Regions from separate parts of the Streptomyces sp. NPDC004788 genome, predicted to be linked through region 1. Evidence: riboswitches for the same ligand, from Rfam matches in the RefSeq annotation. Region 1 holds a riboswitch; each other region holds the start of a gene.
What was found. Region 1 has a riboswitch for cyclic di-AMP ahead of ACWEJX_RS10305 (M23 family metallopeptidase). Riboswitches for the same ligand answer to the same signal wherever they lie in the genome.
Positions count from the first base shown of each region.

Region 2: linked by a shared signal. The riboswitch ahead of ACWEJX_RS07475 (transglycosylase family protein) and the one ahead of ACWEJX_RS10305 (M23 family metallopeptidase) in region 1 are both predicted to bind cyclic di-AMP.
Region 3: linked by a shared signal. The riboswitch ahead of ACWEJX_RS23760 (M23 family metallopeptidase) and the one ahead of ACWEJX_RS10305 (M23 family metallopeptidase) in region 1 are both predicted to bind cyclic di-AMP.

Region 1 covers NZ_JBSGBF010000016.1:35,111-37,364, forward strand. The annotation lists gene ACWEJX_RS10300 (GntR family transcriptional regulator) at 1-401, opposite strand, end outside; gene ACWEJX_RS10305 (M23 family metallopeptidase) at 582-1,352, opposite strand; cyclic di-AMP (ydaO/yuaA leader) riboswitch at 1,366-1,530, opposite strand; gene ACWEJX_RS10310 (M16 family metallopeptidase) at 1,727-2,254, opposite strand, start outside.
Region 2 covers NZ_JBSGBF010000010.1:60,668-62,921, forward strand. The annotation lists gene ACWEJX_RS07470 (transglycosylase family protein) at 1-801, shown strand, start outside; cyclic di-AMP (ydaO/yuaA leader) riboswitch at 1,060-1,233, shown strand; gene ACWEJX_RS07475 (transglycosylase family protein) at 1,237-1,935, shown strand; gene eno (phosphopyruvate hydratase) at 2,175-2,254, shown strand, end outside.
Region 3 covers NZ_JBSGBF010000058.1:6,745-8,998, forward strand. The annotation lists gene ACWEJX_RS23755 (tyrosine-protein phosphatase) at 1-468, opposite strand, end outside; cyclic di-AMP (ydaO/yuaA leader) riboswitch at 812-977, shown strand; gene ACWEJX_RS23760 (M23 family metallopeptidase) at 982-1,953, shown strand; gene ACWEJX_RS23765 (SGNH/GDSL hydrolase family protein) at 2,115-2,254, shown strand, end outside.

The DNA of each region.
Region 1 (2,254 bases):
AGCGTCTCGTGGAACCAGCCGTCCAGGGCGCGCAGATCCTCGCTCCGGCCGTGCCGGGCCCTCTCCTGCCCCAGCCTGACCAGGCCGCGCAGGACCTTCAGGTGGGCCTCGGTGCGGCGCTGGGCGGCCCGGTGGGCACCGAGGGGTTCAAGCAGGGAGCGCATGTCGAGCAGGTCGGCGGCCTCCTGCTCGCCGGGTTCGGCGACCTGGGCGCCGGCGTGCCGGCGGGTCACGACGAAGCCCTCGGACTCCAGGGTGCGCAGCGCCTCGCGGACCGGGACGCGGGAGACCCCGTAGCGGCGGGCGAGCTGTTCCTCCGTCAGTCTGGCGCCCCGCGCGTACACACCGGAGACGATGTCGTCCCGGATCGCCGTGCATACCGACTGCGCGGGAATGCGCATGTCCGACCTCCGCTTTTTCTCCACGCTGAACCCCGTCGGGCATAGCCCGTCCGGCGACTCTATTGCAGGACGCGGGAATTTCCGATGCCGACCGGTAATTCAGGGACGAAAAAAGCCCCGGCTCGTTCGAGCCGGGGCTTCTTCGCGCTGAGCGGGGAGACCTGAGCGGGGAGACGGACGTCAGACGTCGACGCCGCGGGCGCGCAGGTAGGCGACGGGGTCGATGTCCGAGCCGTACTCGGGGCTGGTGCGGGCCTCGAAGTGGAGGTGCGGGCCGGTCGAGTTGCCGGAGGAGCCGGAGACGCCGATCTGCTCGCCGGGGGTGACCTGCTGGCCGACGTGGACACGGATGGCGGAGAGGTGGCCGTACTGGGTGTACGTGCCGTCGTTCATGCGGATGACGATGTTGTTGCCGTACGCGCCGCCCCAGCCGGCCTCGACGACGGTGCCGGAGCCGACGGCGACGACCGTGGTGCCGTAGGCGGCGTGGAAGTCGATGCCGGAGTGGTGGCCGGAGGACCAGAGCGAGCCGCCGGTGTTGTAGCCGGTGGAGACGTACGAGTGGGCGACGGGGGCCGTGAAGGAGTTCAGGCGCTTGCGCTCGGCCTCGCGGGCGGCGCGCTCCTTGGCCTCGCGGATCTCCTTGACGCGGGCCTCGGCCTTGCGCTTCGCCTCGGCGGCGGCCTTGACGCGGGCCGCGGCCTCGAAGGCCTGCTTCTCCTGGGCGGCGGCCTGGGCGTCGACGTGCTGGGTGAGGGACTCCTCGGTGATCACCTGGGTGAGGCCGGTGTCCTCCGGGGAGGGGCTCTCCGTGTCGGCGGCGAGCGCCGGGGAGGCGAGGGTGCCGATGACGCCGGTGGTGGCGAGCGTCGCCACGCCGGCGATGCCCGCGCCACGGCGCGTCAGACGGCTCGGACCACGATGCTTCCCGGTGGCACGGGTGAACGCCATGAAGTGGCTGATCCTTTCCTTCCTTCTCGCCTACCGGGTTAGCTGACGGGTTCGGAGCAGGAAGGTCTCCTACGGGCCCCTCCGCGCGGAGCGAAGGCGTCCGATTCACCCCAGGGACTTCGTGTGGGTCCCCGGCTCCCCAGGCTCGCGCCTTGCGGGGACTCGGCGATGACTGTCCGTTCGCCGCGGGTGCGGCGTCGTGCAACGGGCGAACAGCCGCATCGACGCTAGGCCGATCTTCAGTCAATCGCCAAACAGACGCGCCAGTTTGTAAGACTTGCCACAGGGCATTCACCAACACTCGCCCGCAATACGGACAAATGACGAGGACCCTGACGAACCAGGTCGTCAGGGTCCTCGTGACGGGGGCTCAATCAGCCGGTGACGACCGTCACTTCACCGATGCCGAGCGCCCGCACCGGCTCCTCGATCTGCGAGGCGTCGCCGACCAGGACGGTGACCAGCCGGTCCACCGGGAAGGCGTTGACCACGGCCGCGGTCGCCTCCACCGTGCCGGTCTCGGCCAGGCGCGCGTACAGGTGCGCCTGGTAGTCGTCCGGGAGGTGCTGCTCGACCTGGTCGGCCAGCGTGCCCGCGACGGAGGCGGCGGTCTCGTACTTCAACGGGGCGACACCCACCAGGTTCTGCACCGCCACGTCGCGCTCGGCGTCGGTCAGACCCTCGGCGGCGAGGGTGCGCAGCACCTTCCACAGGTCGTCAAGTGCCGGGCCGGTGTTGGGGGTGTCCACCGAGCCGCTGATGGCGAGCATCGACGCGCCGTGGCCCGCCTCGTCCGAGCGCAGCACCTGACCGAAGGCGCGCACACCGTACGTGTAGCCCTTCTCCTCGCGCAGGACGCGGTCCAGGCGGGAGGTGAGCGTGCCGCCGAGGCAGTACGTGCC
Region 2 (2,254 bases), on a different contig from region 1:
GGGCTCCAGTTCACCCAGGAGAGCTGGGAGCGGCACGGCGGCCTCGCCTACGCGCCGAGCCCCGACCTCGCCAGCCGCGCCCAGCAGATCGCCATCGCCGACAAGGCGCTCGCCGCCGGCGACACCCAGTGGGCCACCTGCGCGCCGATCGCCGGCCTGAAGAACGACGGCAGGAAGCCCGCCGTCGACCCGGGCCCGGCCACCACTCCCGCGCAGCCGGCCGCGCCCCAGGAGTCGAACCGCACCGAGGGGCTGCCCGCCGAGTCGGGCACGAAGACCACCGAGCCCTCGTCGAGCGCCACGACGCCCACCGCGCCCACCACTCCGGCCGCCCCGTCGACTTCGGCCACGCCGACCACGCCCGCCTCGCCGGACGCACCCACCACTCCCGTGACGCCCGGCACCTCCGTGACGCCCGGTACACCCGATGGTTCCGGTACGCCCGGTACGCCCGGTGCGTCCGAAACGGCCCCCACCGGCACCGGCAAGCACCGCGGTGACGCCGCGACAGAAGAACCGGGCGATACGGACGGCACGCCCGAATCCGGACGGCACGCCGCTCCGACCGGCGACGCGGCCGCGGACAACACGGACAAGACGCCCAGTGCGGACGAATACACCGTCAAGCCGGGTGACAGCCTGTCGGACATTGCACAGCAGAACGCCCTGCCCGGCGGCTGGACCGCGCTCTACGACGCCAACAAGAAGACGGTCGGCACCGACCCCGACCTCATCCTCCCTGGTCAGAGCCTTGAGTTGAACCTCGGGAAGACCGCGCCCCAGGTCACGCCTGAGGGGTAGTTAGGGGCTGAATGTCCGGTTCTGTGCAAGTGAGACATGAGTCTCTCTTGTCGAACGGCCGTGTCACGTCCGCAAACTTTGCGCGTTTCGCCCCTCACCTGCACAAACGTCACCTGACGGAGTGCAAGTAGGGGCGATTTTTCCGGGTTGATGGGCTTTGAACTTCCGCCGGGGGTGTGTCTACGGTCGTGACCGCTCGCCACCGCGGGCCCCGCCGACCGGTACGCCGAATCCTGCCGCCGGACGCCGGGAACAGTCGTCGCGCAAGCGCCGAAGGCAGGAGCGGGGGACCCAAGGTAAGTGCCGGCCCCGGCCGTTGAGACAGACGGCCGACGACCGGCTTGGGGTGGAGCCGCGTGCAAGGACACGCGGCCGGGCAACTCACTCGCCCGAACCCGACAGCTCACCTCGTAGGCGTCGGTGAGGAGAACTTCCATGCTGCTTTCCGGCAAGGGCAAACACCGTCGTCCCTCCAAGGCCACCCGCGTCGTCACCCTCGCCGGTGTCGCCGGCGTCGCCGTCGCCGCCCCGCTGATGACCGCTGGCACCGCCTCGGCCGCCACCGCCTCCGAGTGGGACGCCGTCGCCCAGTGCGAGTCCGGCGGCGACTGGTCCATCAACACGGGCAACGGCTTCTACGGCGGCCTGCAGTTCACCAACTCCACCTGGGCGGCCTACGGCGGCACCGCCTACGCCTCCCGCGCCGACCTGGCCTCCAAGTCGCAGCAGATCGCCGTCGCCGAGAAGGTCCTGGCGGGCCAGGGCAAGGGTGCCTGGCCGAGCTGCGGCGTCGGCCTGTCCAGCGCCTCGTACGACGGCGGCTCCGCCGAGGCCCCGGCCCCCGCCCCGAAGCCGGCCGCGCCGACGACCACCACCCAGCGCACCGCCGAGCAGCCGACCACCCGCAGCGAGAAGCGCACCGCGCCGAAGGCCGCGAAGACCGTCACCACGCCGACCGGCAAGAAGGTCGCCAAGGGTGACGGCGAGTACAAGGTCAAGGCCGGCGACACGCTGAGCAAGATCGCCCAGACGCACCACGTCAAGGGTGGCTGGCAGAAGCTGTTCCAGCTGAACAAGAACATCGTCCAGGACGCCGACCTGATCTACCCGGGCCAGCAGCTCCACCTCAAGTGAGCCTGACGGCTGTCCCCCCGCGGTGACCCTGGAACGGGCCCGGAGCCTGTGCTCCGGGCCCGTTTCGTACCGATCGGTAACCGGGTTCTTTCGTCCCCCAATGCATGCCCTTGGGTCCTTTTTCGTCCCAGGGGGCGGGCGCCCGGCTGGCCGGAGCCCCCGCGCCGGTTAGGCTCTTGTCGCAAGGCGAACGAGACCTTGCCGCATGCGTCACAACCAGCGTCACATCCCAGAAGGAGATGCTCGTGCCGTCCATCGACGTCGTCGTAGCCCGGGAAATCCTGGACTCCCGAGGCAACCCCACCGTCGAGGTCGAGGT
Region 3 (2,254 bases), on a different contig from region 1:
GTGCAGGATCCGGCTGTGCTCGGCCGTCTTCTCGACAATCATCTTCCGGTACGAACCGGACATCCGGGCCGCGGCCCTGCCGTCCGCCAGGAGCTCGCGCAGCTGCGCCAGGTCGCCCGTGCGCACCAGCTTCCAGAACTCCTTGCCGTCGGCCGGGTCGCTCAGGGGGATGTTCACGTTCCGTGTCCCCGGAAGGTCCACGTCCGGCCCCTCGACCTTCCGGTCCGCGTCGTTTCGGAAGTCGAACACCGTGTGCAGGGCCAGGGTGGTGAGGAACGCGGTGTCCTCCGGGGTGGCGTGCGCCAGGTGACCGCTGCGGAAGAGGCGCCCGGGGCGCACCTCCCGGCCGTCCGTGGTCGGCAGCCCGCCCAGGTCACGGAAGTTGCGTACGCCGGCGAGCTCGGGCTCGGTGGTCGCTTGCGTCAAGGTTGCTCCTGGTCTCTCGAGATCGGTTCCTGGGGCAATCATCCAGGCTCGGTAGCCCCGGGCATACCCCCTCGGGCGGGAATGGGTGATCTGTCCGTATTGCGGGTTTGGTGATAACGCGCCCTGGTTGCAGGGGAGATGGGAATCGGGGCGTGAGCAGCGTCATAAACGTGACGGACCGTGGCTGATCGTCTTTTTCAAATTCCCTCGCGGAAAGGGAAATCGAGGGTCCGTCATCGCGCAGGGTGACCGGAATTCCGGCCGGATATCGCGCGATCGGGGCGCGATCAAGAGTGGCCGAAAAACCGTGGCTTGTTCCCGTCGGCCCGGCTCGTCTAGCGTCGCGCTCAATCCGGACGGACCGCCGAATCCTGCCGCCGCCCGGAATCCGCACCCACCCGTGTCAGGCAGGAGCGGGGGACCCAGGTACTTTGCCGATCCCTCGACGCAGCACCCACGAAGGACGGCTCGGGGTGAAGCCGCGCGACCGCGCGGCCGGACATCTCCAGTCCGAACCCGACAGCTCACCTCGCAGGCGACGGAGAGGAACTCGCCATGCCCGCGAAGGGTAAGCACCGCCGTCCCAAGGCCAACCCGATCAGCCGCGGGTTCGTCGCCGCCGGCACGGGCGGCGCGGTCGTCGCGCTCCCGCTGATCGGCGCGACCGGCGCCCACGCCGCCGAGCAGGCCGCTCCCGCCGTCGCGCACCAGCGCGTCGCCGCCGTGGCCCCCGCCGCCGTCACCCCCGCCGCCGTCACCCCCGCCCAGGCCCACGCCGCCGCCCCGGTCGCGTACACCGTGGTCCGCGGCGACTACCTGTCGAAGATCGCCACCGAGCACCACCTGGCCGGCGGCTGGCACAAGCTCTACCGCGACAACCGCCAGGTCATCGGCGAGAACCCCTCGCTGATCCTGCCCGGCATGAAGCTGACCCTCGGCGCCAAGGGCCACGCCAAGCCCCACGCGGCAAAGACCCACGCGCCCAAGGCCCACGCGGCCAAGGCCGGCGGCGAGCAGCGCGCCTCGCGCAGCGCCGAGCGCTCCGCCGCGACCACCTCCGCCCCGGCCGCCGCCCCGACCTCGGCCGCGTCGTCCTCCGCGTCGACCGGCACGACCACCTCCTCCGGCTGGGTCGTCCCGGTCAGCGGCGGCATCTCCACCCCGTACAAGCAGCCGGGCTCCATGTGGTCCTCCGGCTACCACACCGGCGTCGACTTCATCGCCGACACCGGCACGGCCGTCCACGCGGTCGGCCCCGGCACCGTCTACTCCGCCGGCTGGGGCGGCGCCTACGGCAACCAGATCGTCATCCAGCACGCCGACGGCACCTTCTCCCAGTACGGTCACCTCTCCTCCATCTCGGTGAGCGCCGGCCAGACCGTCACCGGCGGCCAGGTGATCGGCCTCTCCGGCGCGACCGGCAACGTCACCGGACCGCACCTGCACTTCGAGATGCGCACCGGGCCGGACTACGGCTCCGACATCGACCCGCTGGCCGCGCTGCGCCAGCACGGCGTCAACATCTGACGCCTCTGACGAACAGTCAGTGCGAAGCCCCGGCACGAGCCAGTGCCGGGGCTTCGCTTATTCCTGATTGACGTGATCTTTACCAGGTGGCATATGTCACCCGCCGTCAACCCCTCCTTACGGTCGCGTAGGTCACACCCATAAGGGAAAGATGAGTTCCCGTGGCAGACGATTCGAGATCACGAGACAAGAACGCATTCGGGTCGTACGCGGCGATCGGTGACAGCTTCACCGAGGGCGTGGGAGACCCCGGGCCCGACGGGAATTTCGTCGGCTGGGCGGACCGATTCGCGGTCCTGCT